4 regions of the Clostridium sp. JNZ X4-2 genome follow, and region 3 is predicted to be linked to each of the others. Evidence: riboswitches for the same ligand, from Rfam matches in the RefSeq annotation. Region 3 holds a riboswitch; each other region holds the start of a gene.
What was found. A riboswitch is a leader RNA that binds a small molecule or an ion and turns the genes downstream of it on or off. The one in region 3 is predicted to bind S-adenosylmethionine.
Positions count from the first base shown of each region.

Region 1 (8,269 bases), 1.4 Mb from region 3:
AAACTTTCCAGATTTAAGTGCCAAAACTATTCCATTAAATTCAGTACCTACAAATTGAGTTTTTACCCCCAACTTTTTTGCTATGGCATTTGCCATATCTATATCAAAACCTTTAAGCACATTTTGATTATCCCTAAATTCCATTGGTGGAAATGAGTCCTCTAGGCCTACCTTTAAAACGCCTGCCTTTTTTACTTTTTCCAAAGTATTTTGTGCGTCTTGTCCATTTCCTCCAGTGCTGCTGCTTCCGCATCCTGCAAATAAAACCACTGTGCAAATAGTTGCCAAGGCTATAACCATCAATTTTTTTAATTTCTTCATTTCTCTCTCCTCTTTTCAAATAATTAATACTTTAACTCCTTAGGTTAAGCATATAATAATTATACATATATTATTATAATTATGCAATACTTTTTTTATTTTTTTTAGACAACTTAAAAGTTGCATTTATATTAAAATAATATTTTTTTAATATAAATGCAACCTTTATCAAGCCTTTCTATATCGTTCCATTGTTTCCTTAAATAATTCCGCAGTTGAAGGTGGTGTATATGAAATGGCATTGGCACCTGCCCGTATAGTATCTCTAATACTCTCTTCATTTTTCCCGCCTGTAGCTATTATGGGAAATTCACTATACTCTTTTCTTATTTTTCTCACTAAATCTGCACTATTTTTACCTGCAGACACATTTAATATTGAAGCTCCCGCTTCTATTCTCTTCTCGATATCATCTCTTTCCGACACCACCGTAACTATAATTGGAATATCAATGGCATCTCTCACAGCTCCTATGATTTCATTGGATGTAGGGCTGTTCACCACTACCCCCATTGCTCCAGTAAATTCAGCATTCAAGGCCAGGTTTATAACCCTCTTCCCCATAGTAAGTCCTCCTCCTACACCGCAAAATATAGGTACATCAGAAGCAGTAACCAATGCCTCCGTTATAACTGATTGTGGTGTAAATGGATATACCGCTAAAATTGCATCTGCATTTATATTTTTTATAACCGCTATATCAGTAGTAAATGCCAAGGATTTTATTCTTTTGCCAAAAACCTTTATTCCACTAGCTTCTCTCATTACAACAGGGAGATTTATCATATGATCTCTAAGTGTTCCTCTTATTTCCGGTACATACTTTACAATTTTTTCATTAATAATTTTCTCGCTCATCTTTTATCTCCTCAAACCAGTTTATTATTTTTCTTACATATATTTTACATTAATTTGAGGGAATATTCTATAAAAATTTTTGGAAGCCTCAATTTAATACATATCTTTTCAATCAGAAAATATCTTTTCTGCTATTTTAACAGCTTCTCTGGCGTCCTTTGCATAATAATCCGCCCCTATCATATCTGCATAATTTTGATTTAATACTGCCCCGCCTACCATGATTTTACAGGTCAGTTTATTTTCCCGTACAGCATCTATGGTTTTTTTCATGTTGATTACAGTAGTTGTCATAAGCGCACTTAATCCAAGTAATTTTATATTATTTTTTCTTACTGCATCTACTATTTTATCCATATCCACATCCCTGCCCAAATCTATGACTTCAAATCCATAATTCTCCAAAAGAACCTTGACTATATTTTTTCCTATATCATGTATATCTCCCTTTACTGTAGCCAGTGCTATTTTTCCCTTTTCTATATTTTTTTCACCATTTTTTAATATGTTTTTCTTTATTATTTCAAAGGACCTTTTAACAGCCTCTGCAGATTGTATAAGCTGGGGCAGAAATATATCTCCCTCTTCATACTGCCTGCCTACTTCATCCAAGGCAGGGATTATATAAAAATTAACTATGTCCTCTTCCTTTTCACTTTTTAATAGCAGGGATGTTATTTCCACAGCCTGGTCTTCCATTCCCTCAATAATTGCAGTATTTAATTTTTTTTCATTATTTTTATCTTTTTTTCCCACTTCAGGTAGAATATTATCTCCCCATTTCGCCCTTTCACTCCTGGATTTATCTCTATATTTTGTTATGTAATTTTTCCCATCCCAGTCTATATTTGTTAAAACCTCAAAAGCTGATATAATATCCTTCACGCCTTGATCCTGTGTATTTATTATAGGCAGATCAAGACCTGCATTAAGTGCCAGTGCAAGAAAAGTTCTATTTAATATACACCTTCTGGGAAGTCCATAGGATATATTGCTTACTCCCAGAATAGTTTTTACTCCAAATTTTTCTTTCACAAGTTTTACAGCTTTTATGGTTTCCATAACTTCTTTTTGTTGTGCAGATGCAGTGAGTGTAAGACAGTCAACTATTATATCTTTTTTACTAATTCCATAGCAGGCCGCAGTTTTAATTATCTTTTCCGCAATTTTAACCCTGCCTTCTGCACTATCCGGTATTCCTTCTTCATCTATAGTAAGTGCTACCACACATCCCCCATATTTTTTCACTATGGGAAATACCTCTTCCATTGATTTTTTTCTTCCATTAACCGAATTTATTATAGGCTTTCCATTATATATCCTGGCTCCAGCTTCTAAAACCCTTGAATTAGGACTATCTATATCAACAGGCAATTGTACCGCCTGTTGTACTGCCTTTACTGCCTTTTCCATCATCTTAATTTCATCAATTTCAGGAAGCCCTACATTTAGCCCCAATATATGAGCTCCTTCGCTCTTTTGAGCTATGGCTTCTTTCTTTATATAATTGACCTTACCCTCTCTTAATTCTTTTTTATAGGCCTCCTGACCTGTAGGATTTATCCTCTCTCCAATAATTCTTATTTCATTTCCCAGAAAAACAGTATCAGTAGATGAACAAACTGCAGTATAATTTTTTTTCTCCACTTCCCTAGGAAGTACATCCTTCAGCTGGCCTATAATTGTCTTTATAAATTCCGGATTTGTACCACAGCATCCCCCCAAAATCCTGACCCCTTTTTTAGCCATAATCAGTATATTTTTTGAAAACTCTTCAGGGGTTATATCATAAATTGTATTTTTTCCGTCATATCTGGGCAAACCTGCATTAGGCTGTACCATGACAGGTATAGATGCATATTTTAATATTTCATCTACAATACCTTGAAGTTCTGCTGGACCCAGTGAACAGTTTACTCCAAGAGCATCCACTCCTAAAGCTTCAAGCGTAAACACCATGGTTTTAGGATCTGTTCCCATAAGTGTTCTGCCATCCTTTTGAAAGGTCATTGTACAAAATATCGGCAGGGAGCTGTTTTCCTTTGCTGCAAGAACAGCTGCTTTTGCCTCATATAAATCAGACATAGTTTCTATTAAAATTATATCCGCTCCGGCTTTTTCACCTATAATGACTTGTTTTTTAAACAAATTATATGCACTCTGAAAGCTCAAGCTTCCTGTAGGTTCCATAATTTGTCCAGTAGGTCCTATATCAAGAGCTACCAATTTATCTCCAGCTTCCTCCTTTGCAATTTTTACTCCAGCTGTAATAACATCTTTTATAGTATAACTGGAAAAATTGTATTTAAGTTCATTGGCTCCAAAAGTATTGGCTGTTATAATATGCGACCCTGCTTCTAGATATTGTCTATGTATTTTTTTTATTGCTTCAGGATTTGTCACATTAAACACTTCTGGCAGCTGACCCACTTGAAGTCCATATTTTTGAAGCATTGTCCCCATAGCTCCATCAAAAAAAATAAATTTTTTATCAAACTTATTTAACAAACTTTTAAAACTCATTTATTTCACCCTTTCTCAAATACAATTTACATTATCACTATATTTCAGCAGCTGTTAAAATTGTATAAACATTAGCTGATTTAAGCTCTCTATTATATATTTTTAGATTTGAATTTAATTTATCTCTCTTTATATAATATATATAAATTAATATATATACAAATTTTTTTCAGTACATTCTGATACTGCTTAATCAGTTGTACTTTTATAAAAATATATAAAAAAGCTGCCTTTCACAAGAAAAGCAACTTTCAATTTCATAAAAAGTTAATCTTTTCTTATCTTTCAGAATTCACTCTGCAACATATTCACCTCAATGCTAAAATTTTCCAAAATAATAGTACAAAGCATCTATATTACAGACAACAAGCTTTAATGTCCAGAAAAAAATTTTTCTATTCAACAATTAGAGCTTTTATTCTGCAGGAATTGACACCGATACATAATTGCCGGTTGTCGGATTTCATAGGGCCTGTCCCTCCATCTCTCTTGATAAGAATATTTTAATATTAATACTTTAAATAGAAATTGTCAATATTTCTGTAATTTTATTTTTTTATTCATGATTTTAAATTTTTTTCATTTTTCTATTGACAAGTCACTCTGTTATCTGTTATCATTTTCTCAATCGAATACGGAACTTCTTATCCAGAGCGGCTGAGGGACTGGCCCTATGATGCCCGGCAACCTGAATGATCATTTTCATTCAACGGTGCTAATTCCAGCAGGTGTATATGTATAACCTGAAAGATGAGGAGCATGAAGAAAAGTCTTCTTGTATCTCACCTGCAAGAAGACTTTTTATTTTGCCAAATTATATAGAAGTTTCGTCCAGAATATTTAATATATCAAAAGAAATATGAGGAGGAGTAAAAATGAGTGAAGAAAGAAAATTAAGTTTTGAGACATTACAGGTACATGCAGGTCAGGTACCTGATCCAACTACAGGAGCAAGGGCAGTGCCAATTTATCAAACAACGTCCTTTGTTTTTAAAGATGCAGATGAAGCTGCTGACTTTTTCCAGCTTAAAAAGCCAGGAAATGTTTATGCAAGAATAATGAATCCTACAGAAGATGTGTTTGAGCAGAGGGTGGCAGCTCTTGAGGGAGGCAGTGCCGGACTTGCTACTGCGTCAGGGCTTGCAGCAATATTATATTCTATATTAAACGTAGCAAGTGCAGGAGATAATATAGTTTCCGCCAGCACACTTTATGGTGGCACATATGAATTATTTTCAGTAACTTTAAAGAAGTTGGGAATTGATGTAACATTCGTAGATCCTGATGATCCTGAAAATATCAGAAAAGCAATTACAGGTAAAACAAAGGCAGTTTATGCTGAAACCATAGGAAATCCAAGGATAAATGTTTTGGATATAGAAGCTGTGGCAAACATAGCTCATGAAAATAAAATACCTCTTATTATAGATAATACTTTTGGAACGCCATACCTTGTAAGACCTATAGAATACGGAGCAGATGTAGTTGTCCATTCTGCAACTAAATTTATAGGCGGGCATGGAACTACAATAGGTGGAATTATAGTAGACGGAGGAAAATTTGACTGGAGAGCCAGCGGTAAATTCCCTGATTTCACCACACCTGACGAGAGTTATAACGGATTGGTATATGCAGATCAAGGTCCTGTAGCCTTTGCTATAAAAGCCAGAGTACAGCTTTTGAGAAATACAGGAGCAACATTGAGCCCACAGAGTGCATTTTACTTTCTATTGGGATTGGAATCACTTTCACTTAGAGTAGAAAGGCATGTGGAAAATACAAGAAAAGTAGTTGAATTCTTAAGCAAGCATCCGAAAGTTTCATGGATAAACTATCCTGAACTAGAAGGGAGTCCATACAGAGAACTGGCTAAAAAATACCTTCCAAAAGGAGCAGGTTCCATATTTACCTTTGGAATAAAAGGTGGACTTGAGGCTGGAAAGAAATTTATAAACAGTGTTAAATTGTTCTCACTGCTTGCAAATGTGGCAGATGCAAAATCACTTGTAATCCACCCTGCAAGTACAACACATGCAGAGTTAAATGAAGAACAGCAAAAGGCTGCTGGAGTAACTCCGGATCTTATAAGACTTTCAATAGGTGTGGAAAATATTGATGATATCATATACGATTTAGATCAAGCTCTTGCCAAAGCTTAATATTATATGAAATAAGTTTTTATCATGATATAAGTTTTTCTCCCAAAATTTATATACCCACCAGTTTGTAAAGCTGGTGGGTTTTTCTATATAATATATTTCAATTTTGAAATTATGGCCTGTGTGAATTCATCTGTAGTTGAATTTCCGCCTAAATCAGGAGTAAAATGCTTTCCTTCATTTAATACAATTTCAACTGACCTCTCAATTCTATCTGCCGCTTTTCTTTCATCCAGATATTTCAGCATCATAGCTGATGATAAAATAATAGCTGTAGGATTTGCCTTATTCTTTCCTGCAATATCCGGTGCCGAACCGTGAGCCGGCTCAAAAATCGCCGCTTCTTCTCCTATATTGGCTCCGGGAACCAATCCCAGTCCACCTACCAGTCCAGAAGCCATATCCGATAATATGTCTCCATATAAATTAGGCATTACAAGTACATCATATTTCTCAGGATTCAATACCAGCTTCATACTCATTGCATCTACTATTACATTTTCAAATTCTATACTATTATAATCCTTTGCCACTTCCTTTGCAGTTCTTAAAAAAAGTCCATCCGACAATTTCATTATATTTGCCTTATGCACGGCAGTGACTTTCTTTCTCCCATTGTTAACTGCATATTCAAAAGCTGCCTTCACTATTTTTCTGCTGGCATTTTTAGATATTACTTTTATGCTCTCTGCTATTTCATCATTTATCATATGCTCTATTCCAGCATAAAGATCCTCTGTGTTTTCCCTAAATATAACCAAATCAACATTTTCATATCTGGATTTTACCCCTGCATAACTTTTTATCGGTCTAACATTGGCATATAGGTTTAAACTCTTTCTCAAAGTTACATTTACACTTCTGAACCCTTTTCCCACCGGTGTGGTTATGGGCCCTTTTAACGCCACTTTATTTTCTTTTATACTTTCAATAACTGTGTCCGGAAGAGGGGTTCCATATTTATTTATAAATGCTGATCCAGCCTCCACTACCACCCAATCTATATCTACTCCACTGGCATTTACAACTTTTCTTGCCGCTTCACTGACTTCTGGCCCTATCCCGTCTCCTGGAATAAGAGTTACTCTGTGCTTCATAAAATTTACCTCAAATCTTTTGAATTTTTATTCAGTATCTTTCTTTACCCAATTTAATAGCCCACCATATTTTATCATATTTCTCTGTCTAAGAGTAGCATCAAATAACATATTATACTCTTCACCTTTTGTTTTATTTTTTACAACAATTATATTGTTCTCAACTTGTTTTAACATATTTTCCATTTTCAATTCATCCATGATTTCTATGCCTTCATAATCTTCAGGATTTTCAAATACCAAGGGCAATATTCCATTGTTTATAAGATTCTCCCTGTGAATTCTTGCAAATGACTTGGCAAATACCGCCTTTATACCTAAATAAAGCGGAACAAGTGCTGCATGTTCTCTGCTAGAACCTTGTCCATAGTTATCTCCCGCTATTATAAATCCTCCGGAGTTTTCCCTTGCCTTCCTGGGAAAATCCTCATCACAGGGAATCAAGCAGTAATCGGATAAATAATGTATGTTGGATCTATAAGGCAAAAGCTTTGAATTAGAAGGCATTATATGATCCGTTGTTATATTATCCCCAACCTTTGTGAGTGCCCTTCCTTCCACAATATCTGCCAGAGGTTTTGCCTTAGGAAAAGGTTTTATATTAGGGCCTCTTACTACCTGAATCTTTTTTTGTGCAATTTCAGATTTTATTATCATATTATCATCTACTAAAAATTTAGAGGGCATTTCTATTTCTGAAGGTGTTCCTAATTTCCTGGGATCCGTAATATACCCCGTCAGTGCAGAAGCTGCTGCAATTTCAGGACTTGCCAAATATATTTTAGCGGATTTTGTACCTGATCTTCCCTCAAAATTTCTATTAAAGGTTCTAATAGACACAGCATTGGTAGCTGGAGACTGCCCCATGCCTATGCAGGGTCCACAGGCACTTTCAAGTATTCTGGCACCTGCTTCTATCATAAGCGCCAATGATCCATTTTTAGATAGCATGGTTAAAACCTGCCTTGATCCTGGAGATATAGTAAGTGATACATTTTCATCTACAATTTTCCCCTTTAGAATATTCGCCACCTTCATCATATCCATATAAGAAGAATTAGTACAGCTTCCTATACACACCTGATTTACTTTTACACCTTCCAGTTCTGAAACAGAAACAACTTTGTCAGGACTATGTGGACATGCTACCATGGGTTCAAGCAGAGATAAATCTATTTCCATTTCATCATCATAAAGTGCATCCTCATCTGGTTGAATATAAGAAAAATCTTTCTCTCTTCCCTGAGCCTTCAAAAATTCATGTACTACATCATCACTGGGAAATATGGATGTGGTAGCACCCAGTTCCGC
Region 1 is NZ_CM142685.1:791,746-800,014, reverse strand. It holds gene ACYUJ6_RS03755 (ABC transporter substrate-binding protein) at 1-321, opposite strand, end outside; gene ACYUJ6_RS03750 (beta/alpha barrel domain-containing protein) at 490-1,179, opposite strand; gene ACYUJ6_RS03745 (homocysteine S-methyltransferase family protein) at 1,288-3,702, opposite strand; SAM riboswitch class I at 4,099-4,201, opposite strand; SAM riboswitch class I at 4,344-4,459, shown strand; gene ACYUJ6_RS03740 (hypothetical protein) at 4,437-4,565, shown strand; gene ACYUJ6_RS03735 (O-acetylhomoserine aminocarboxypropyltransferase/cysteine synthase family protein) at 4,578-5,861, shown strand; gene ACYUJ6_RS03730 (isocitrate dehydrogenase (NAD(+))) at 5,948-6,958, opposite strand; gene ACYUJ6_RS03725 (aconitate hydratase) at 6,986-8,269, opposite strand, start outside.
Region 1: linked by a shared signal. The riboswitch ahead of ACYUJ6_RS03745 (homocysteine S-methyltransferase family protein) and the one ahead of ACYUJ6_RS10715 (amino acid permease) in region 3 are both predicted to bind S-adenosylmethionine.

Region 2 (8,269 bases), 530 kb from region 3:
AAAAGAGAGGCATAGCTGTAACCATACCTGAATGGCAGATCCACAAGTGTATACAGTGCAATCAGTGCGCATTTGTCTGCCCCCATGCTACTATAAGGGCTTTCCTTTTAGATGAAAATGAAATAAAAAATTCCCCTGAAAGTTTTGAAAGCAAAAAAGCTGTTGGCAGGGGACTGGAAGGAATGAATTTCCGTATACAGGTGAGTCCTATGGACTGCACAGGTTGTGGAAATTGTGCAGATATATGCCCTGCACCGGGAAAGGCTCTTATTATGAAACCACTTGAAGAAAAGCTGGAAGTGGAGTCAAAAAATTGGAATTATGCAGTTGGTATAATTCCAAAAGAGGATCTAATGAATAGAAACACTTTGAAAGGAAGTCAGTTTATAAAGCCGCTTTTGGAGTTTAATGGGGCTTGTCCTGGATGTGGTGAGACTCCTTATGTAAGACTGCTAACCCAGCTTTTTGGAGAGAGAATGATGATTGCAAATGCCACAGGCTGTTCATCCATATGGGGTGCAAGTGCTCCATCCATGGCTTATACTAAAAATTTAAACGGAAAAGGGCCATCTTGGGGAAACTCACTGTTTGAAGATAATGCAGAGTACGGTTATGGTATGTTTTTAGCAGTAAAACAAATGAGAGAAAAACTTAAACTTCTTATGACTTCATATCTGAGAGATTGCAAGGAGGATAATATAAAGAATGTCTTTAATGAATGGCTGAATACTATGGAAGACGGAAGCTTGTCTAAGATAGCTTCAGAAAAAGTAGTAAAGGCTATTGAAGCTCATGATTATATAAAAGATCCTGTATTAAGGGAGGTAATGGATAAAAAGGATTACCTGGTAAAAAAATCTCAATGGATAATAGGCGGAGATGGCTGGGCCTATGACATTGGATTTGGAGGTGTAGACCATGTATTGGCCTCAGGGGAGGATGTAAACATGTTTGTAATGGATACGGAGGTGTATTCAAATACAGGAGGGCAATCATCCAAGGCAACCCAGACTGGTGCCGTGGCAAAGTTTGCAGCTTCGGGTAAAATCCTGAAAAAGAAAGATTTAGGGCTTATGGCAATGAGTTATGGATATGTATATGTGGCACAAATTTCTATGGGCGCAAACATGAATCATGCACTAAAAGTTATAACAGAAGCTGAAAATTATAGAGGACCTTCACTTATAATAGCCTATGCTCCATGTATAAATCACGGTATAAAAACTGGTATGGGAACCAGTATGGCTGAGGAGAAAAAAGCTGTGGAATCCGGATATTGGCATTTATACAGATTTAACCCTCTGCTGAAGCTGGAAAATAAAAATCCTTTTGTCTTAGATTCTCAACCCCCCAAATTATCTTTCAGGGAATATATAGAGGGAGAAATAAGATTCTCATCTATTAAAAATATATTTCCAGAAAAAGCAGATGAGTTGTTTAAATTGTCAGAAAAAAATGCTATGGATAGGTATGACATATACAAAAAACTATCCCAAATACAATATTAGATTAAAAATTGAGGATCACTGTATTATAAGTGATCCTCAATTCTCAATCTATAATATAACTATCAGTTATATATATATCTGCAATATCTCATTTTTCATTAGTATCTACCCATTCTTTTGAGTTTTTAGTTTCATCTCTACTTGGGATAGGTACCTTGGAAACCGGTTTGGTTTCGGTGATATTTGCCCAGGAAGCAGTCTCGTGATTTTCTATGATCTTTTCTTTATGATTTTTTTTGCTTTTTAACATAGTTTTATCACCTCAACTTTAGTATTTTACAAAAACTATAATATATAAGTGAAAAATCTTCCCATATAATAAAGAGTTTAGCTATATTACCCGGGAAAATTTTGTGGATAATACGGGTATAAAATTGTAAAATCATTAACCGCCAAGAGTTATATCCTGATGATTATACCACTTAAGAGCCTGCATAAGATGTTCACTTTTAAAATCAGGCCAGTAATCATCTATTATATAGAAATCCGAATATACCGATTGAACAGGTAAAAAACCGCTGAGTCTTCTTCTGCCGCCCCATCGTATTATTAGATCCACTTTTGATATGTCATGGGAGTTCAAGCTTGAAATAATAGAATGTCTGTTTGTAGGTTGAGAATTCACTGTTTTTCCCAGATCCCATTCCCAACCATAGTTCACCAGAAAATTAAGCCGTATACCGCCACAACCCAAATTTTTTCTGACTGTATATGGCAGAAGAGCTTTGGGAAACATGGCAGAATTGACATTCCCCACTACCAACAGAGAAACATTCTCTTTAGAAAGCATTTTCACGGCTTTTATACAGGCTTCAGTAAAGGCCTTCCTTTGAACTGGCGGTCTTTTTGTGTTGTCTGTGGTAAAGCCATAATAAGTCAATTCTTTTATTCCTAATTTTTCACATAATTTAAATAATTTTATACCAGGATTTAAGCCGAAATTGTAACCTTTTTCTTTTCCAAGTTTATTTTTTACAGCCCATCGTCTGTTTCCATCTGGAATTATACCTATGTGGTTTGGCAATGTCATACATATATCCCCTTTATTTAATACTAATTTAGATTATTGCCAATAGTTTAAATTAGTATTCTAAAATATATAAAATAAATTATCCTGAAATAAAGTGTAGAAAATATCTCAAAAGTTATTAATTATCTTTTGAGATATTTTTTATATTATACTGCTGAAACCTTCTCCTAATACTTCATTTATATCATTTACAGTGATAAAAGTTTTATCATCCAAAGTTTTTATATAGTCTTTTAATTTTAAAAATTGTTTTCTATCTAAAATTGTGGTTATGACTTCCTTTTTGTCATTTTTGTAAGCCCCTTTAGCATAATAAATAGTTGCACTTCTTTCCAATTCATTTACAATATAATCTTTTATATTTTTTCCGTTATTACTTATTATGGCAACTTGTTTGTAAGAATTTAAACTTATTATAACTTTGTCGATTATAGTAGAATTTAATATTACCCCTAGAATTGCATACATTCCTTTATTTATTCCAAGTATTATAGTGGCAGCTATAGTTACTGTTATGTCAGCTATCAATACGGATTTACCTATGCTTATTTTTGTATATTTATTTATTATTTTTGCAATTATATCTGTCCCGCCAGTGGAAGCATTAAGATTAAATACTATACCCATCCCCATTCCACATATCAATATGCCAAGTATAAGTTGTATCAAAATATCACTGCTAAAGGGTTTTATATTAGGGTATATTTTTTCAAGCAATAGAATCAGCGCAGATATAGAGAAGCTGCAAAATATGGTCTTACCACCAAATACGGGTCCGATTATTATAATCCCTATGGTGAATAATATACCTTCCATTCCCATCATCAATAAGCCTATGGGGAGGTTTGGAAATACACTGTTTATAATTATGGCAATGCCGCTTGTGCCACCAGCTGCGATGTGGTTTGGAGCTAGAAAAAAATAAGTTCCAAAGGCTACTAAAAATGTTCCCATTAACATGAAAAAAATGTTTTTTAGCTTTATCTTCATAAATTAGTCCCCTTTATATAATTATTATTGAATTTTAAGTTTATCCACCAAAAAAAGCATATGAAATCCAAGTAAGGTTCTCTTAGATTTATATGCTCTCATACATACAAATTATAAATACTGCATATACGTCTTTTAAGATGTTTCTAATAATATTATATAATGGTAAATATTATTATGTCAATATGTTTTTAATATTACTTTGAAGGGAATAAATTATTACAAATTTTTCATCTGAATATACCATTAGTCTTGAGTTTTTCTTGTTTGGGTTGTATTATTCAATTAGTAATATTATAATAAGGTAGTAAAACAATTAATATATAAATGTATTAAATTTATATAAATTGACGAATTTTATAATGACATTATAGAAAATTTAGAATAGTAGGTGAATTGTTTATGCAAGATGTAATTTTGACGGAATCAGGTAAAAAAAAGCTTGAGCAGGAGTTGGAATATTTAAAAACAGTTAAAAGGGTAGAAATAAAAGCGGCATTGAAAGCTGCCCGTGCACAGGGAGATCTTAGTGAAAATGCTGATTATAGTGCAGCTAAAGATGATCAGTCCATGACTGAAACCAGAATACAGGAACTGGAAAATCAACTTAAAAATGCTGTAATAATAGAGAGCTCACAGGATGAAGATGTGTTCGATATAAATAAGACGGCAGAAGTAAAATTTTGTGATGTAGATGAAGTTGAACAAGTTACCCTTGTAAGTTCTGTAGAATCAGATGTAAAGAAAATGAAGATAAGTATAGAATCACCTCTGGGTAAGGTTTTATTTAGGCTGAAGGTAGGGGAGAGAGCAACGGTTGTATCTCCGGACGGAAACTATGATGTTGAAGTAGAAAAGCTTTTATAAATATTTCGCTGGATATTTTATCTGGCGGAGTATTTTTTTTACTCAAAATTATATATGAAAAAAACTTAAAACTTTGGATTTCAAGTTTTAAAATATTGATTAATTAATTTAAAAGTGATAAAACTTTATTATATATTTGTTAAAAAAGATAAATCTATAGGGGGCTCATTATGGAAAAAGAATTTTATTTAAATAATGGTAAAGTTATGGTGAATTTTACAGCTAAATATTGTAATACTGCAGAAAAGCTATTTGACAGCAATGTTTTTAAACGTGTTTTAAAGGATTACTTTATGAAGATAAAGAATAAAGATACAAATATTTATAAATATATTTGTAGAAATATAGACTTTAAAGATGATGGAGAAATGTTAAATACAGTAATTACCATGTTTAAGCTTCTAATGGTCTTGAAGGGAGAAGAAGTATTAAAACTTGATAAAAGTTACAAGATTCTGCTGGAAAACAGGGATGAATTTATATTATTTATCGAAGATTTATATGGGTTCTGGAGAAAACTAGAAAGGTATACTATTGTACAGAATAATAAAATTGGAGAGGGGCTTGAAAATGTAAGCTTTATAGAAGCCAATAATGAATTCTCACAATTGATATTGGATACTTATAGAAAGATAGAGGAAAGCGTACTGGGACATAAACCTCAGGTGTACAGGCAGCTTCCTGCAGGTGGAAATGCCGGGTTAATATTGAATAATATAGCATGGCCATGTCCGGAAGATTATAGATGTCTTAACCAGATACCCTTTATTCAATCTATAATATTAGATCCTCCTTTTATAATTTACCCAGGAAAAAATAAAAGAGATGGATTTTTTAGTGAATGTGAATCCAATCCTCTAGCAGGATGTTCTTTAAATCCAAATCACTGGTTTTGTTATCCGGCAAAGGTTGGGAGTCTCTTGGCATATATATATTTTCACAGGGATTTTATGGCCCATGGGGTTACATTGTGTAATTTATTTGAAATGGCAAGTGAAGAAGAATATAGAGGAAAGAAGCCGGATATAATTTATGTGTTTGGGGCTAGGGATAATTGTGAAGATATAAGAACTATTTTTTACGATGACGCAGAAAACGGCATAATGCTTGGATATGTAAATTACAGTGAAGATATAGATTATTTTGGTTATATGAAGAAAATGACGTTGACCCTTCATAATCTTATAATGATAAAGAAAGGATATTTGCCAATACATGGAGCTATGGTAAATATAGTAACAAAGGATAATAAGACAGCTAACATAATTATAATGGGAGACAGCGGTGCTGGGAAATCAGAAAGCCTGGAGGCATTTAGGGAATTGGGAGAAGATTATATAAGTGATATGACTGTAGTTTTTGATGATATGGGTACGGTTAAAATTAAAGAGGATAATAAACCATTGGCCTATGGCACTGAAATAGGAGCTTTTGTAAGGCTGGACGACTTGGATACGGGATATGCATTTAGACAGATAGACAGAAGTATATTTATGAATCCCGACAAGATAAATGCCAGACTGGTTATTCCAGTTGCCAGTTATACAGAGATTACAAAGGGATATCCTATAGATTTATTTTTATATGCAAACAATTATGAAGATGGTGATGAACTGGAATTTTTTAAATCTACAGATGAAGCCATAGGAGTGTTTAGGGCTGGAAAGAGAATTGCCAAGGGAACTACTACTGAAAAAGGACTTGTGGGGACTTATTTTGCCAATCCATTTGGACCCGTACAAAAGAAAGAGGAAACAGATAAAATATTGCGAAGATATCTGGATGAGTTTTTTAAGTCAGGTATAAAGGTGGGTCAGCTTAGAACCTGTCTAGGTATAAGCGGCAGAGAAAAGGAAGGACCTAAAAAGGCTGCTTTAAAACTATTGGAAGAAATAAAAAATCTGTAAAAAATATTGTGATTTATCAAAAACATAAGTTGACAAAAAGTTAATGTTTTGATATTCTTTATATAATTAAATATCACAATTCTTATCGCGAGAGACTGAGGGACTGGCCCTATGATGTCCAGCAACCTAAAATTATATTTTAAGGTGCTAATTCCAGCAGGTAATACCTGGAAGATAAGATATAGAAGTACGTAAATCTTCTTATAGCTTATCTATAAGGAGATTTTTTATTTAAAAAAATTGGAGGAATTGAAGATGAGTGTAGAAAGTGTAGTTAATTATTTTTTAGATAGGGGTATTGAAAATCCTGTATTTAAGCTTCCACATAGTGGAGCCACAGTACAGCAGGCTGCAGAAACCATACATACAGATCCTAAATATATAGCAAAAACATTGGCATTCAAGCTTAAAGATGAAGATATAGTAATAGTCATGAGGGGTGATTTGAGAGTCAGCAACAAAAAATTTAAAAACTTTTTTAAAACCAAGGCGAAGATGCTGAATCACGATGAAGTGTTGGAGGTTACAGGTCATCCTGTAGGAGGACTATGTCCTTTTGGATTAAAAAATCCTATTAAAGTATATTTGGATGAGTCTATAAAAGATTTTCAATACGTATACCCTGCTGCTGGTTCAAAGGAATTTGCTCTTAAAATAGAGCCTGAAACAATCAGCAATTTAGTCAATGGGCAGTGGATAGATGTTTGCGAAGGTAATATGTGTTCTAAACAAATTGACAGTCAGGATTAAAGCCCTATATTGTTTGTGAGGGAATTCTGTTTAGGTATTAAGTTTTCCCATGGTAGTCATGTCTGTAATACAGCTTTGCCCAATAAAAATGTTCCAGAGCATAAATTGATTTAATGCTTATTCAACCGGGGCAACTATAACTGTGTGTGCATTATTATTTTTCAAAGCTTAAATAAAAGTCCTTATCTTGGGGCTTTATTTTTCTTCCTAATTGAATAACCAAAAGAGCCAAGTGATTTTGAATTCAAACTATAATATTCTCCGTGGCTGTAACAGATAAGATTTGCCTTGTCAAAATGTATTTTGCCATTTGAATCCAATAAATTTTCATCTATTTTAACATTTAAAACTTTAAGCAGGAATAAGTCATGGGTTCCAAGAGGTGTAACTGATTTTACTTTACATTCTAAAGCTATTGGAGATTTTTGTAACGAAGGAGTAGAAATGGATACACCTTTATTAAGCTGCAGGTTAAAGTGTTTGATTTTATCTTCTGTCCTTCCGGAAATAACACCACAATAGTCTACAATCTTAACCATATCTTTTGCAGGAAGATTTATGACACATTCTCCACTTGTCTTAATATATTCATAAGAAAGCCTTTCAGGTCTTATTCCCATGGAGATGATTGGCTCTCTGGTGCAGACAGTGCTTATCCATCCAACTGTAAAAATATTTAGTTTGCTGGATTTGTTCTTAGAAGTAACAAGAACTACTGGAGTAGGGTTTAACATTGCACTGCCTTTAAAATTTAATTTATTCATATGTAGCCTCCACTTGTTTTATACACATTTTATGTTTATGATGTATTTTCTATAAATGCTATACAATAAGCAAAAAGCCCTAGGAACCATTGGACGTATTTCATGGTATTTATAGGGCCTTGATTTAGTCACTATGAGGTAAATTAATCTGAGAAAAGTAAAGTGAAAATTATTTTTTACTTTTTGCCAGTTCTACAGAAACTCTTCTTCCTTGAAGTCTTTTACCATTGGATTTCTTTAGTATGATATTTCCGAATCTTTCCGGTATGTTTATAAAAGTAAATTTATTTAATATATCTATATCACCTATTTCATAAGCTTCCACTGAAGAGGTTTCAGTTATAAATTTCAATAATTTTCTTGGAGTTATATTATCCATTCTTCCTATGGAAAAGAATAATCTTATGTTTTCATCCTCTGTACTTATGGAATTTTCCTTGTAATTAAAACTTA
Region 2 is NZ_CM142685.1:2,769,040-2,777,308, reverse strand. It holds gene nifJ (pyruvate:ferredoxin (flavodoxin) oxidoreductase) at 1-1,508, shown strand, start outside; gene ACYUJ6_RS13320 (CDIF630_02480 family spore surface protein) at 1,597-1,758, opposite strand; gene ACYUJ6_RS13315 (undecaprenyl diphosphate synthase family protein) at 1,894-2,538, opposite strand; gene ACYUJ6_RS13310 (YitT family protein) at 2,680-3,528, opposite strand; gene greA (transcription elongation factor GreA) at 3,931-4,395, shown strand; gene ACYUJ6_RS13300 (phosphoenolpyruvate carboxykinase) at 4,566-6,302, shown strand; SAM riboswitch class I at 6,382-6,483, shown strand; gene ACYUJ6_RS13295 (YbaK/EbsC family protein) at 6,558-7,052, shown strand; gene ACYUJ6_RS13290 (flavin reductase family protein) at 7,235-7,816, opposite strand; gene ACYUJ6_RS13285 (DEAD/DEAH box helicase) at 7,986-8,269, opposite strand, start outside.
Region 2: linked by a shared signal. The riboswitch ahead of ACYUJ6_RS13295 (YbaK/EbsC family protein) and the one ahead of ACYUJ6_RS10715 (amino acid permease) in region 3 are both predicted to bind S-adenosylmethionine.

Region 3 (8,269 bases):
AGATTACCTGTGAAAATTATGGATTAGAAGTTGATGAGGACGGAAGATTTTTTATCAGGGATTATAAAAATGGGGGGAAAAAGAGGGATGCTTCCACATTGTCAGGAGGTGAAACTTTTGTGACATCTTTAGCTTTGGCACTGGCTCTATCTGCTCAAATACAGTTAAAGGGCACAGCACCTTTGGAACTGTTTTTCTTAGATGAAGGTTTCGGTACTCTAGATGATAATTTACTTGAAATAGTTATGGATTCCCTGGAAAAAATTCATAATGACAAATTATCAATAGGAATAATAAGCCATTTGGAAGTTATCAAGGAAAGAATGCCGGTAAAACTTATAGTATCTCCTGCTGAGGCAGGAATGGGAGGAAGCAGGGTAAAAATAGAAATAAATTAACCGAGAGTATATTGTTATTTATATATAATTTATTATATTATTGTAAATGTAATATAGTAAATATTGAATGGAGGGGGATACATTATGAACAGTATAAAAAATATAGCTGCCATAGGAATGGGGGCTATTGGATGTGCATATGACAGTAAATTGTATGACTTGAATCCAGCAGGATTAAAAGTCATAGCAGGTGGAGAAAGGGCTGAAAGATATAAGAAAAATGGATTTATAATAAATGGAAAAAGATATGACTTTACATATGTGGATCCGGAAGAAAAAACAGAACCGGCAGATTTGATTATTGTTTCAGTAAAGTCATATCAACTTTGTCAGGCTGTGGAGGATATGAAAAATCAAGTTGGGAAAGATACAATTATAATATCTCTTATGAATGGAATTACCAGCGAAGAGATAATAGGGAAAAAATATGGAATGGATAAAATGCTCTATGCCCTCTGTATTGCCATTGATGGAAACCGAAAGGGCAATGAGATCTCCTTTTCCAGTTACGGAAATATAGTTTTTGGCGAAAAAACAAATAATATTTACTCGGAAAAAGTACAGAGGATAAAAGAACTTTTTGACAGGGCAGATATAGCCTACAGCATTCCAAAGGATATGATGCACTCCCTGTGGTATAAATTTATGATCAATGTGGGGATAAATCAGGCTTCAGCAGTTGTAAGAGAGAATTATGGAGTATTTCAATTTGTAGGCGCGGCGAAAGAGCTTATGGAATCTGCCATGTGGGAAGTGGTAAGGTTATCCAAAAAAATCGGCATAAATTTAAGCGGAGGGGATATTGAAAAATGGAATAAGGTACTTGCTTCCATGCCTCCCCGCAGCAATACTTCAATGTGTCAGGATATTGAATATGGCAGAAAAACTGAAGTCGATATATTTGCAGGAACTGTATGCAGACTGGGAGAAAAATATGGAGTAGATACTCCAGTAAACAGGACACTTTTAAATATAATAAAGGCAGTGGAGTGGAGCAATGCTTCAAAAATGTAGGTTTTATAGGAGAGAATAGATGGAAGAGGATTATAAAGATCTTAAAATTGCAGAAAAGAGAACTAAGGTAAATGTTATAGTATATGTGTTTTTATCTTTATTTAAGCTCAGTATAGGATATTTTTTTCACTCCAGAGCTCTTTTCGCGGATGGCATTAATAATTCCACGGATATAATAGCTTCCCTAGCCATTGTTATAGGACTTAAAATATCCAGAAAACCTGCCGATGAGGATCATGCCTATGGACATTTGAGAGCACAGACGGTATCTACCCTGGTTGCTTCTTTGATAATGATAGCTGTAGGAGCAGAGGTTTTTTACAATGCAGTGTACTCCACTATATTTTTCAAGGCCAAGGCACCGGATATGATATCTGCATTGGTTTCCATTGTATGTACTGTATTGGTATATGTAGTGTACAGGTATAACAGGAAAGTGGCAGTTAAAATTAAGAGTATGGCACTTATGGCTGCTGCAAAGGACAATCTTTCAGATGCCTGGGTCAGCCTTGGGGCTGCCTGTGGAATTATAGCATCGCAGTTTGGTTTTCCCTGGATAGATCCACTGGCAGCAGTAATAGTGGGAATACTGATAATAAAAACAGGAATGGGAATTTTCAAGGAGTCCGCCCAAAGTTTAACTGATGGTTTTGACAGCAGGCAGCTGGATAAGATAATTGGAAAAATAAATCAAGTTGAAGGCGTAGACAGTGTCAGGGATGTAAAGGCCAGGGTACATGGAAACAACATTTTACTTGATATCGTAATAGGCGTCAGCTCCAAATTGACCGTACTTGAAAGTCATAGTATTACGGAAAAGATAGAAAGCATGCTGAGCAGTGAATTTAAAATAAAATATGCAATTATACATGTAGAGCCGGCTTTGAAATAGCTGTTGTATTCGGACATTAGGGTAAAACTGAATAATTGATTACAGGTTGAACATGATGTATAATAAATGCTACAGGAGGCGATATTACATGGATAAAATTTCAAGTTTCACTGTCAATCATTTAAAACTGATACCAGGTGTTTATGTTTCCAGAAAAGATAAATATGGAGAGGTAGTTCTAACCACATTTGATATAAGAATGACAAGCCCTAATGATGAACCTGTTATGAATACAGCGGAAGTTCATACCATTGAGCATTTAGGAGCAACTTTTTTGAGAAATCACAGTATTTATGGAGATAAAACCGTATATTTTGGACCCATGGGGTGCAGAACGGGATTTTATCTGATTTTGCATGGAGACTATGAGTCAAAGGATATTGTGGATTTGCTGGTGGAGATGTATAAGTTCATATTAAATTTTCAAGGAGATATACCTGGAGCTGATCCAAAAGACTGTGGAAATTATTTGGACATGAATCTTCCTATGGCGAAATACTGGGCAGATAAATTTCTCAAAGAAGTTTTGACAGATATCCCGGATGAAAGGCTGAATTATCCAAATTAATATGGAAATAATTAATAAAAGTCGCTTTTATCATATTTTATGATAAAAGTGACTTTTTAATCTTAGGTTAATTATTATAACTAAACAAGATTCATTTTAGAAATCAGCAGATATAAGATATTGACAAGCAGTAGTCGTTTACAATAAAATAATATAGTGTAATCATATTACACTAGTTTGATTTTGGGCTGTTTATTTTATAAGGGGGAATATAATATGCCGCAATTTTTAGATATGGAGGAAGCAATAAAGAAATATGTTAAAAATGGCTCAACCATTATGATTGGGGGATTTCTTGGAAGCAATACACCATTGATGGCTGTTGATAAATTGGTAGAACTTAATATAAGTGATTTGACACTTATATGTTCAACAAATTCTTTTCCAGGAGGAGGATTTGATATAGGACTGCTGTTTGATCATGGGCTTGTAAAAAAGTTTATAGGTTCTCATATAGGAACCAATCCTACTGCTGTAAAACAATATATGGATAACAAAATAGAAGTGGAGTATTATCCTATGGGCAGCCTAATTGAGAAGATAAGGTGTGCTGCTGCTGGATTAGGTGGAGTGCTGACACCTACAGGACTGGGAACCTTGCTTGAAAAAGGTAAAAAGAAGATAGAAGTAGATGGCAGGGAATACTTATTGGAAACTCCTTTAAAGGCAGATGTAGCTATAATAAAAGCTCAAAAGGCAGATAAAATGGGAAATCTTGTTTATAGCGGTGCACCTACTGCCAGCCCGCTGATGGCAGCAGCGGCAGATATAACTATTGTGGAAGTTGAAGAAATAGTTGAAGCCGGTGAAATCAAACCGGAGATAGTTCAAACGCCGGGAATTTTTAATGATGCAATATGTGTAGGATACAGTTATGAAGAATGTCAGAGTAAGATGAGAAAGGTATGGAGTAGACTACAATAATCTATATTTAATTGGACAACTTAAAAGCGGGGGGGAATTTCAAATGAATATAAAAAATAAGATAGCAAAAAGAGCTGCCAGAGAATTAAAGGATGGAATGGTAGTAAACCTTGGATTTGGTATTCCAACTTTAGCAGCCAACTATATTGAAAAGGGAATAAATGTTATGCTGCAGTCTGAAAACGGGGTCTTGAATTTTGGAACAGATGTAAAAGAAAATGAGGACAGTCCATTTTTTTGCGGTGCAAGCGGAGGACCAATAAATGCACTGCCCGGTTGTTCCATTGCTAATTTAGATACAGCTTTTCTGATTTTAAGAGGTGGACATGTAGATATAACCATATTAGGTGCTTTAGAGGTAGATTCAGAAGGAAATATAGCCAATTGGGCAGTGCCATGTGGAAATGATAAATATATACCTGGAGTGGGAGGAGCTATGGACATACTGGTAGGTACTAAAAAGGTAGTGGTTGCCATGACACATAAAGCCAAAGATGGGTCATCTAAAATCAAGAGAAAATGTTCCATGCCTATTTCGGCAGTTAAAGCAGTGAACTTAATTATTACTGATGAAGCTGTAATAAAGGTTACAGATGAGGGACTGCTTCTGGAAGAAATAGCACAAGGACTTACAGTAGAGCAAGTTGTTAAAGATACTGAGCCGGAACTTATAATATCGGAGAATTTAAAGGTCAGTGATATTTTATAATATATAAAGTTGAAATTATTTAAAATGCAAAATAATACTTGATTAAATTATATTTATGTAGTATTATGAGGTTATTAAAAATTGCAATGATAAGAAGAGTAAATTACAGGATGCTATTTAGAGAAAATTTCCATTAGGTGCAAGGAAATTTTAGCGGAGAGTAATTGAAGTGCATCTTGGAGCACTGAATTGAATTGAAGTAGATTTCAGCGGATACAACCGTTAAAATGTTGAGGTATGATTGTACCAATAAAAGTTTTATTTTATTTATCGTATTTTGTTTGTTATTTTTACGATTTATATTATTAAACAGAGTGGAACCGCGGAAGTAACCTTCTGCCTCTGTAAAGAGGCAGAAGGTTTTTTGTTTTTCAAAATTCCGGAATTTGAAAAATAATAAATGAATTTAACAAGTATTAGATGGAGGAATCTTATATGAAAGTTTTTGATGATATTAAAGAAATGATAGGAGAAACACCTATACTAAAAATAAATAAATTTGATTTAAAAGATGGAGTCAATATATATGCAAAGCTTGAAAATTTTAATCCAGGAGGCAGTGTAAAGGATAGAATTGGCGATTATATGATAAAGCAGGCTGAAAAAAGGGGAAAATTAAAGAAAGGATATACAATAATAGAGGCTACAGCTGGAAATACTGGGCTTGGAATTGCACTAGGAGCATTAAATAGAGGATATAAGGTAATATTTGCAGTTCCAGAAAAGTTTTCAATAGAAAAGCAGGTGCTTATGAAAGCACTTGGGGCAGAAATAGTTCATACTCCTGAGGAAAGCGGAATGAGGGGAGCTATAGAAAAATCCAGGGAACTTTTAAATGAAATACCCAATTCCATATCATTGGGGCAATTTGAAAATGCAGATAATCCCAAGGCTCATTATATTACAACAGGTCCTGAAATATATGAACAGCTGAAGGGGAAAATAGATTATTTTGTTGCCGGGGCAGGCAGCGGGGGAACTTTTACGGGTATAGCAAAATATTTAAAGGAAAAGAACAGCCATATAAAAGCTATACTGGCTGATCCGGAAGGTTCTACTCTTGGTGGAGGTACTGAAGAACACGGTTATGCCATTGAAGGCATAGGGAATGATTTCCTGCCGGATACTATGGATTTGGACTTAGTGGATAAAGTTATAAAAGTAAATGATGATGAAGCTTTTTCCGCAGTTAGGGAACTTGCAAGAAGAGAAGGATTAATAGTGGGATCTTCCTCAGGAGCAGCTCTTTCGGCAGCATTAAAACTGGCTGAAACTATAGATAGAGGTAATATAGTTACTGTATTTCCGGACAGGGGAGACAGATACTTCAGTAAAAGTTTGTATGATTAAGGGATAACTGACAAATGATGCTGACAATATTGAGATTATTATTTTAATATGTATTGACAAGAGAGCTTAAAAATTATATAGTAAATATAATCAGTTTGATGTTTGTAGATCAAAATATAAAATTTCTTATCAAGAGAGGTGGAGGGATTGGCCCTATGATACCCGGCAACCTGGTATGTATTATATACCCAACGGTGCTAAATCCAACAGGTGAAAACCTGAAAGATGAGAAACAGAGGAAATATAACTTCCTGCGGTTTCTCAGCAGGAAGTTTTTTATTTTGACTTCAAATTTAAAATTAAATATGATAGTTCTTATCAAGAGAGGTGGAGGGACTGGCCCTATGATACCCGGCAACCTGATTATGCATTATATAATCAATGGTGCTAATTCCAGCAGGTAAGTCCTGAAAGATGAGAAACATAAAATGTAACTTCCTATGTTTTCTCAAGTAGGAAGTTTTTATATTAGTTTTTTATGGAGGTATGAAATGAGCAAAAATTTAGAACAACAGCCATTAAAAAAGGATTTAAAGAATCGTCATATACAGATGATTGCTATTGGCGGTGCTATAGGAGTAGGCTTATTTTATGGATCTGCTGATGCTATTAAAACAGGTGGACCTGCTATTATTTTAGCCTACTTAATAGGTGGTTTATTTATTTTCTTGATTATGAGGGCATTGGGGGAATTAGCTGTAGACCAGCCTAATTCAGGATCATTTAGTGCTTATGCAACTCGTTATCTGGGGCCTTTTGCAGGATTCTTTTCGGGCTGGACTTATTGGTTTCAATGTACAGCTACTGTTATGGCTGAACTTACAGCAATGGGAATTTACATTCAGTTTTGGCTGCCTGAATTTCCAAAATGGCTTACTGCCCTAATATTTTTATTAATACTGATTGCAATTAATTTAATTGGTGTTAAAGCTTACGGTGAGTTTGAATTCTGGTTTGCCCTTGTAAAGGTAGTTGCTATCATATGCATGATTATTTTTGGAATATTGATTATATTTTTAGGATTTAATAATGCTGGACATTCTGTTGGATTGTCTAATATATGGGATAATAGTGGATTTTTTGCCAATGGATTTAAGGGATTTATTTTATGTTTTGTTTTTGTAACCTTTGCTTTTGGAGGTGTGGAACTTATTGGTATAACTGCCGGTGAAGCAGAAGAACCTCAGAAATCAATACCCAAGGCAATAAACGATGTGTTTTGGCGTATACTTATTTTTTATGTAGGGTCTATTACTGTAATGCTGGCGCTTTATCCATGGAACAAAATTGGAATAGATGGAAGTCCTTTTGTACTTGTATTTTCCAAAGTTGGAATTCCTGCAGCTGCATCAGTTATAAATTTTGTTATTTTAACGGCAGCTCTTTCAGGTATGAATAGTGCTCTGTATGTGGATGGCAGGATGCTTTATAGTTTGGCTCTGAATAATAATGCACCAAAGGTATTTGGTAAAGTGAATAAATCCGGAGTACCCTATGTAGGAATACTTTTCAGCACAGGAGTAGCAGTAATTGCTGTAATATTGAATTATTTTGTTCCAGGAAAGGTTTTTGGATATATTTCTTCAGTGACAACTATAGCTATTCTGACTGCCTGGGGAACCATTCTAATAACCCAGCTGAAGTTTCGAAAGGAAAAATCTGCAGCAGGTGAGAAAATCAAATTTAAAATGCCGCTGTGTCCTATATCATCCTATATTACTATAATATATCTGTTGGCCATTGTTGTTTCATTGGGATTTTTACCTGCCACCAGGGTGGCTCTTTATGTCATACCGGTATGGGTACTGGCACTTGTAATTTTATATAAGTTGTTTTGCAGTAAGAAGATAAGAGACTCTTAAAAAATTTCATTTTAAGTTCGTATTAGAGTTATGCATAAAAAATATTTAAATAAATTGGAGGGTTTAAAGTGAGTAGATTATTTACATCGGAATCAGTAACAGAAGGACATCCTGATAAGATTTGCGACCAAATATCTGATGCAGTTCTAGATGCAGTCATTGAACAGGATAAGTATGGAAGAGTGGCTTGTGAAACAGTTGTAAATACTGGATTAGTGCTTTTAGTAGGTGAAATATCAACTAAAGCTTATGTGGATATACCTAAAATAGTTAGACAAACTATCAGCGATATAGGGTACAATAATTCCAGATTTGGGTTTGATGCCAGCAATTGTGCTGTTATAACCTCCATAGATGAACAATCTTCAGATATTGCCCTGGGGGTAAATGAATCTCTGGAGGCCAAACGAGGAGAAAAAGATACTATTGAGGCAATTGGTGCGGGAGATCAGGGAATGGTGTTTGGATTTGCCACCAATGAAACTCCAGAGTACATGCCACTTCCCATATCATTAGCCCATAAACTTTCAAGGAAACTTGCCCAGGTAAGAA
Region 3 is NZ_CM142685.1:2,236,166-2,244,434, reverse strand. It holds gene ACYUJ6_RS10750 (AAA family ATPase) at 1-398, shown strand, start outside; gene ACYUJ6_RS10745 (ketopantoate reductase family protein) at 483-1,412, shown strand; gene ACYUJ6_RS10740 (cation diffusion facilitator family transporter) at 1,432-2,304, shown strand; gene ACYUJ6_RS10735 (S-ribosylhomocysteine lyase) at 2,393-2,872, shown strand; gene ACYUJ6_RS10730 (CoA transferase subunit A) at 3,089-3,796, shown strand; gene ACYUJ6_RS10725 (3-oxoacid CoA-transferase subunit B) at 3,840-4,505, shown strand; gene ACYUJ6_RS10720 (PLP-dependent cysteine synthase family protein) at 4,941-5,855, shown strand; SAM riboswitch class I at 5,979-6,087, shown strand; SAM riboswitch class I at 6,168-6,276, shown strand; gene ACYUJ6_RS10715 (amino acid permease) at 6,347-7,717, shown strand; gene metK (methionine adenosyltransferase) at 7,786-8,269, shown strand, end outside.

Region 4 (8,269 bases), 190 kb from region 3:
AGCCACGTCTGTGATTTCGCTTTTACCTATAAGTTTACCTTTATATGTTGTAGTATCAGCCATTTTTATGGTTATGGAAGATCCATTGTTCACCACGTGTGCATTGGTTACTATATCTCCTTTTGTATCATATAAAAAGCCAGAACCGGTTATATTTTCGCTGCCGTTTTTTACTTCCAGGGATACAACCAGTTTTTGATTTTCATGTATTATTGCCTTTAAATTTTTGGGCTTAGGAGCACTTAGCGCTTCAGCCACATCTCCTAATTTAGATGAACTTCTAGAGGATTTAAGACTTATATTTTTATGTATAATTATACATGCAGCAGCACCAAATACTACAAGGGTTATTGTTATAAGAAGGGAGATTATAAAATTTCTATTTATTTTCATAATTGTCCTCCTGTGGCAAAACCCAGGTTATATTTGTAATTTTAATATGATGGCCTTTTGATAACCCATATTCTGTATTCTCAAATTCACCTGTATCATTTATATCCAGATGGTTAGGATATACGTAAGTAGAGTCACTTCCAAGTTCAGTGTTGTTGGAATCATATATGGTATAGTATATTTGAACTGAACTTATTGGCTTTGTAGCTATATTTTTAATATTTCCCTTTATTACAAAATCCCCATATTTGTTTACAGCAGTGGAAGCGGAAGTTACTTCTACTGCATTGGTCTTGTTATTTTTATCTTCCATGGCTGCTGAGGCCAGGGCGTTTTGAAGCCTGGTTTGTTCAGCTGCTTCAAAAGAATTTTTTTCGGATATTATAATCTGTTTAAAATTAATTAATTTCTTGTCATTTGGATTATAGGTAATACCCTTGTTTAAGGTTTCAAGGGCAGAAGTAAAATCATTTTTCTTCAAGTATTCGTTTGCAGTATCATAAGCTATGCTGCTTATTCTCTTTCTCAGTTCCGAAGCAGTTTCACTGGCTTCTTTTACATTGTAATTGGATATTTTATTGAGGAGTTCAGCCAAATCCTCTATACTGCTTTTATTATTCATTTCGTTTTTTATCTGTAGTACAGTTATACTCATCTTTTTATTGTCTATGTTTTTATTTAATAGGGAATAAAAAGCTCCAGCTTTGTCTGATATTAAATTACTGGTCTCATCCAGTTCATTTAAAGCTTTATTGTAATCTTTTTCCTTTATGTAATTGTCTAGAGCATTTATATGGGAGTTTACAATTTCACCATCCTGTAAAAACTTTTTATCTGCTTTTAAAGTTTCATTATTTGGACGTAAGCTTAAAGCTTTGTCTATTATTGGATAAGCACCGGATATATTACCTTGAAGTGCCATGTTTTCAGCAGTTACCCTATTCTTTTCTATATTTTTTGAAAGCGAAACCTGATAGAAATAATAGGTACAGGTTAAACCTGCAGTAATTACTGCAGATAAAAGGGGCATGGCTATATTTATGTTTTTATAAAAAGGAATTTTACGGCAAGCTTTATTTTTATCTTTTATACTTGAATTAGAATCTGTTACATTGTTATTTGATTTATCTGGAGTTAGAGCATTCACCTGATCCTTTTCTATGTTTTGTTTCAGGACCTGCCGTATGTTGTGAACTTGAATGGTGCTTCCATTTGAATTTTCCTCTTTAATATTATCTTTTAAATTGGCTCCACATTTTTCACAAAATAAAGCTTCACTGGAAATTCTAGCTCCGCATTTATAACAAAACATTGGGTCATTCTCCTTAAAATTATTAATTTTCACATCCATGACAGCTTTCACAATTTGAAACATTAGGATTAAATACAGGTGCTATAGTGAACTTTCCATCCCCAAGGCCATTTTCACTTCCACAAAGGAATATGAAACCACTGAATTGTACAAATAAATTCTTATCTACTATAAAGTTTATATCCTTTACCTGTTGAATTAAGTCATTATCAGTTTTATTGTCCACACTTATGTTAAAACGGGGACCATGACAGGACATGCCTTCTAAATAGATTCTTATTACATCACAAGTTATATTGTTTTCAGTTAAAAACTTTTTGAATTCACTATAGGCTATATCACTTATTTTTATAAAATTCATATAAAACCCTCTCTTATATAATAATTTATTTTTTTGCAAGTACATAAACATACTTTATATGTATTGTATCAAAAATTTTATATTTGTACTATAGAAATTTATTTATAGCAAATATTATTATATTTTGTTAAAATAAGTATGTATAAGATAGAATTACATAATTACATAGAGCGGAGATGTAAACATGAATAAAAAAGATTTGGCAAATATAAGGAAGGAATTTAAATTGGGAAGCTATAAGCTGCCTATTAAAGAGGTCTACAGCGTATATTTAAAAAAAGATAATGGAGAAATAATAACTAGGGAATTGGAGCATTTTGAAATGATGGAAATAGAGAAAAGAGAACTTTATTTAAATAATTTTAAGAAGGTGCTCACAGGTTCCCTGGATTCCAAAATATTTGAATTGAATTTTAGAGCAATGGAAATGGAAAAAAATCCGGATGACAGTGAAAATACCCAGCATATATTGTATAATGCTTTAAATTCCAAGGAGAGTATAGCTGAATTTGGAGATAAAGTAGTGGATAAAATATCTGAGAATTATACTTACGATACAGATGTAGTGATAAATTTTATAAAAGCGGAGTATTACAGCAGTAATAAAAAAAGTGAGGATGAAGGAGACAGTGACATAGAAGATTATGTGCAGGCTGTAGAATTTTTATTATGTAGTGTAAATAAAGTGGAAATTCCTAAAAAGGTATTAAAATTTGACTATACTGAAATGAAATTCAAGCCAAACTCTGCATTGGATATGATCATAAATTTAAATTCCCCCCTGGATGGATTTATGTTTCCAAGTTTTACATCTCAGTATGTAGATGTAAATAAGATAATATATTATTCTTCAAAGGCCAAACAAATTAATGGAACTTTTGTAGAGAAGGTACTGGATTGTACCATAAAACCTACAGCAGTAGAAGAAAAAGAAAATTTTAATGCCATATTGGGCAGCGCAGTAGGAGGCAAAATAAAACCGGATGTTATGCAGGACATATATGAAAAAATAAATGAAAAGCTTGATGAAGAAGACACAGAAGAAGAACCAACCTTAGATATGAATGAAGTTACAAAAGTTATGGGAGAAAGTGGTGTAGAAAGTACAGAATCTATTAAAAATGCTTTTCAGGAAGTATGCGGAGAAGATTATGAGTTTAAAGCCAGAAATGTAGTTCCGGATTTTAAAAGCAAATCCATAAAGATTGAGAATGAAAATACAAGCATAACCATAAAACCACAGGACTTGGGCAGTGTAAGGCAGGTAGTGGATAAAAAGGGCAGAAAATGTCTATTAATAGAACTGAAAGAAGATATGGTTGTAAATGGACTTAATCTGGAGACTGAGGAAATAGAAGATTATATCTAAATTTTCAATTTTTCAGTAAAAAATTTATTGACAATGTTTAGTATTGCTGATATACTGATTGTCATAATATTAAATATTGAATAAACTTATTAAGAGAGGTGGAGGGAAAGGCCCTATGAAGCCCAGCAACCAGTATTTACTAATGCATTGGTGCTAATTCCTGCAGCCTGTTATAGCTGAGAGATGAGGTAATCATGAGAATATAAACTCAGGGGTTTCCTCTGAGTTTTTTATAATTTAATTAAATATAAATTTTAAAGGTTCACCAGAAAAACTGGAGACTAAATTCTGATTTATAAGATTTAGTCTCTTTTTGTTTTGGCAAAATTTATTTTGATTGAAGAGAGATGACATATAGGCAATTATTAAAAGGAAAGGAGGAAGGAAATTATTATGATAAGTGTACAAAATTTAAGTAAAACCTTTAGTACGCCTAAAGGTAAAATTCAAGTACTAAAAGATATAAACCTTGAAGTGGAGAAAGGAGATATTTTTGGAATAATAGGCTTTAGCGGAGCTGGAAAATCTACAATGATACGCTGCTTGAACAGGCTTGAGGAACCAACTACAGGTACTGTACTCATTGGAGGCAAAGATATTACTGCTATGGATAAAAACCAACTTAGAGAAGCTAGAAAAAAAATTGGAATAATATTTCAAGATTTTAACTTGTTTGATTCAATGACTGTATATAAGAACGTAGCTTTTCCTCTAAAGATATCCGGTTATCCTGAACAAAAGATAAAAAACAGAGTGCATGAAATATTGAGTTTAGTAGAGCTGAGTGACAAGGTGGATTCTTATCCTGCCCAATTAAGCGGAGGTCAGAAACAGAGAGTGGGTATAGCCAGGGCACTGGCCAATAAACCAGATGTGTTATTAAGTGATGAAGCTACTTCTGCATTAGATCCTCAGACTACTTATTCCATATTGGAGCTTTTAAGGGATATAAATAAAAAACTTAATTTAACTATTCTGCTTATAACCCATGAGTTGGATGTTATTAAATATATATGCAATAATATGGCAGTAATTGAAGAAGGTAAGATTGTGGAAACAGGAAGCACAAATTCAGTATTTTTAAATCCTAAAAGTGATACTGCTAAAAAGTTTGTTAAAATAATGAGAAGTCTCAGTGTGAGTTCCAATTATCCTGGAGGTGAGGTAATATGACTGATGATTTTAAAATGCTGATTCTAAAAGGATTGTCGGAAACCATAGAAATGGTAATTATAGCTGGCTGCATAGCACTGCTCATCGGGCTGCCCCTTGGAATTATTCTGGTTGTTACTAAAAAAGGACATATTTTAGAGCATGAAAAATTAAATAAAGTATTGGCTGCTATAGTAAATGCAATAAGATCCCTTCCTTCTATAATATTAATTGTGGTCTTGTTGCCATTAGCCAGATTGATAGTAGAAACTACCCTGGGTATGAAGGCGGCTATTGTTCCAATATCCATAGGAATAGCACCTTTTTTAGCTAGAATTATTGAAACATCAATAGAAGAAGTAGAATGGGGAAAAATTGAAGCAGCTTTGGCTGTAGGAGCAAAACCATTTCAGATTATATTAAAAGTTTTAATACCAGAAGCACTGCCCTCACTTATAAGGGGGATTACGATTTCAATTATATCCATTATTGAATTTACTGCCGTGGCTGGTGCTATAGGAGCAGGAGGATTGGGAAGCCTGGCAATACGTTTTGGTTATGAGAGATTTCGTAAAGACATTATGGCGGCTACAGTTATACTATTAATTTTTCTGGTACAATTTATACAATTTTCAGGAGATCATATTTCCAGATATGTAAATAAAAAAAGATATAAATTTGATTGATTATTTTAAGGGAGATGAATTAATATGAAAAAGAAAAGTGTAATATCATTGATACTGGTGTTGGTTGTAGGATTGTTTTCAGGCTGTGGAAGCGGTGCTGATTCAAAGAGTACAAGCAGTTCAAGCCATAAGAGCAAGAGTGTTACAGTGAAGATAGGAGCTGCAGCAGTGCCCCATGCGGAAATATTGAACCACATAAAACCCGCTCTGGCAAAAGAAGGAATAAATTTGGATGTTGTAGTACTGGATGATGAGGATCAATTGAATCCAGCTTTGCAGGAAAAACAGATAGATGCGAATTATTTCCAGCACCTGCCTTATCTGGAGTCTGTAGCTAAAGAAAAAGGATATAATTTTGCAGTAGCTGGAAAAGTTCATGTGGAGCCAATAGGTTTTTATTCTAATAAAATCAAGTCTAAAAATGAGCTCAAAAGTGGTGCCAAAATTGCAATACCTAATAACCCATCCAATGAATACAGGGCTTTGGAACTTCTTCAGGAGCAGGGGTTAATTAAATTAAAATCTGGAATAGCTAACTATAGTGCTACACCTTCGGATATTGTAGATAATCCTAAAAATCTACAGTTTATAGAAGTTGATGCAGCTCAGCTTCCTAGGGTACTGCCGGATGTAGATGGTTCCATAATAAATACAAATCTTGTGCTTGAGGCAAAAATGGATCCTAATAAAGCATTATTTAGAGAGGACAGCAAATCACCCTATGCCAATCTTATTGTAGTGAGAAAAGGCGATGAAAATAAGAAGGAAATAAAAGAAATAGTAAAAAAACTTAATTCAGAGGACGTGAGAAATTTTATAAAGAAAAAATACGGGGTTGCAGTAGTGCCGGCTTTTTAAGGGGGAGGTATAAGGTTGAGTATTAATATAAAATCTCCGGAAGTTGAAATAAGAGAATCCAGGTTGGGTTCAATTACGGGATTTGGCGGAAGTGCTAAGGAATTATGCAGTAAATCCAAAAGTGGGAAGTTATGTGAAAAGAGAAGAAGTTTTAGCCAATGCCTGGGGTGCAGTTCGGGAAATGCATTATGCCAATTGGTTATGATACAGGATGCAGTAGTAATAAACCATGCTCCAATAGGGTGTTCAGCTGACTTCCAGGATTATAATTTTACAAATAGAGTAGGACAGAGAAAGAGGAAACTGCCTTTAAAAAATGCAAGGCTGTTAAATACCAATTTGAAGGAAAAAGATATGGTATATGGTGGAATCTTCAAACTGGAAAAGACCATAGAAGAAGCTTACAAAAGATTTAAACCTAAAGCAATTTTTGTAACTACTTCCTGTGCATCTGGAATTATTGGAGATGATGTAGAGGAGGTAACTGATGAAGCAGAAAAAAAATTGGGTATACCTGTAGTATTTGTGGCCTGTGAAGGATTTAGATCCAGAATTTGGACAACAGGTTTTGATGCTGCATACCATGGTATCCTGCGGAAAATAGTCAAACCACCAGTTAAAAGAAGAGAAGATATGGTAAATGTAATTAATTTTTGGGGAAGTGATATATTTACGGATTTATTTGAACAAATAGGGTTAAAGCCCAATTACATTGTACCTTTTTCAACTATAGCTCAACTGGAAGGAATATCTGAAGCTGCAGCTACAGTACAAATATGTCCTACACTGGGGACATATTTGGCAGCTGGATTGGAACAGGAATATGGCGTGCCTGAAGTTAAAGCTCCGCCAGCCTATGGTATTAAAGGTGCTGATATGTGGTTTAGGGAACTTGGTAAAGTTACTCATAGAGAAAAAGAAGTTGAGAAACTTATAAAGTCCCAAAAAGACAAAATTGCCCATGAGCTTGAAGAGCTTAGGAGCAAATTAAAGGGAAAAAGAGTATATGTCACAGCTGGAGCAGCTCATGGGCACAGTTTAATAGCTCTTCTTAAAGATCTCCATATGGAAGTAGTAGGTGCGGCTATATTTCACCATGATCCCTGTTATGACAATATGGATCCCAAAAGCGACAGCTTAGGGTATGTTGTTGAAAATTATGGAGATGTGAAAAATTTTAATATCTGCAATAAACAGCCTTTTGAATTGGTAAATATATTGAATAGATTAAAACCAGATTTATTGGTGGCACGTCATGGAGGAATGTCTTCCTGGGGACCTAAATTGGGAATACCCACATTTTTGATGGGGGATGAGCAGTTTGGCTTAGGATATGAAGGCCTGATAAATTATGGAAATAAAATAGTGGATGTACTGGCATCTAAGGAATTTGTGAAGAATATTGCTGCACACTGTGAATTGCCCTATACTGATTGGTGGCTGAAACAGGATCCTTATAGCTTTTTGGGAGGTGGTCATAGTGACTAAAACAACTGAAATAATAGAACAGCCCAGGCACTATTGTGCATTGGGAGCACAGCAGTCAGTACTGGCTATTAAAAGGGCCATACCCATATTACACTCCGGGCCGGGATGTGGAATTAAACTTCATGATGGTCTCAGTGCTGCATCAGGATATCAGGGCATAGGGTATTCGGGAGGAAGTGCCGTACCTTGTACTAATACAACGGAGAGAGAAGTGGTGTTTGGAGGAGAACACAGGTTAAGACAGGTAATAGATGGATCTCTAAAGGTTTTAAAGGGTGATCTGTTTGTGGTTTTAACAGGATGTACTGCAGATATAATAGGGGATGATGTAGGTCAGGTGGTAAGTGAATATAAAAGTAAAGGGATTCCTATAGTTTATGCAGAAACAGGCGGATTTAAAGGAAGCAATTTCAAAGGGCATGAATTGGTAGTTGAAGCCATTATAGATCAGTTTATAGGTGAGAGAAAACCAAAAGTGGAGAAGGGTCTTGTAAATGTTTGGTCCGTAGTTCCATATCAGGATTCCTTTTGGACGGGTAATTTGGCGGAAATAAAAAAATTGCTCCAGTCAATAGGTCTTAAAGTCAACATACTTTTTGGAACGGAGTCCAATGGTGTAGATGAATGGAAAACAATTCCCAATGCCCAGT
Region 4 is NZ_CM142685.1:2,423,510-2,431,778, reverse strand. It holds gene ACYUJ6_RS11660 (S1C family serine protease) at 1-393, opposite strand, end outside; gene ACYUJ6_RS11655 (FxLYD domain-containing protein) at 380-1,705, opposite strand; gene ACYUJ6_RS11650 (HesB-like protein) at 1,728-2,066, opposite strand; gene ACYUJ6_RS11645 (DUF4317 domain-containing protein) at 2,251-3,435, shown strand; SAM riboswitch class I at 3,519-3,625, shown strand; gene ACYUJ6_RS11640 (methionine ABC transporter ATP-binding protein) at 3,829-4,608, shown strand; gene ACYUJ6_RS11635 (methionine ABC transporter permease) at 4,605-5,273, shown strand; gene ACYUJ6_RS11630 (MetQ/NlpA family ABC transporter substrate-binding protein) at 5,298-6,131, shown strand; gene ACYUJ6_RS11625 (nitrogenase component 1) at 6,147-7,619, shown strand; gene ACYUJ6_RS11620 (nitrogenase component 1) at 7,612-8,269, shown strand, end outside.
Region 4: linked by a shared signal. The riboswitch ahead of ACYUJ6_RS11640 (methionine ABC transporter ATP-binding protein) and the one ahead of ACYUJ6_RS10715 (amino acid permease) in region 3 are both predicted to bind S-adenosylmethionine.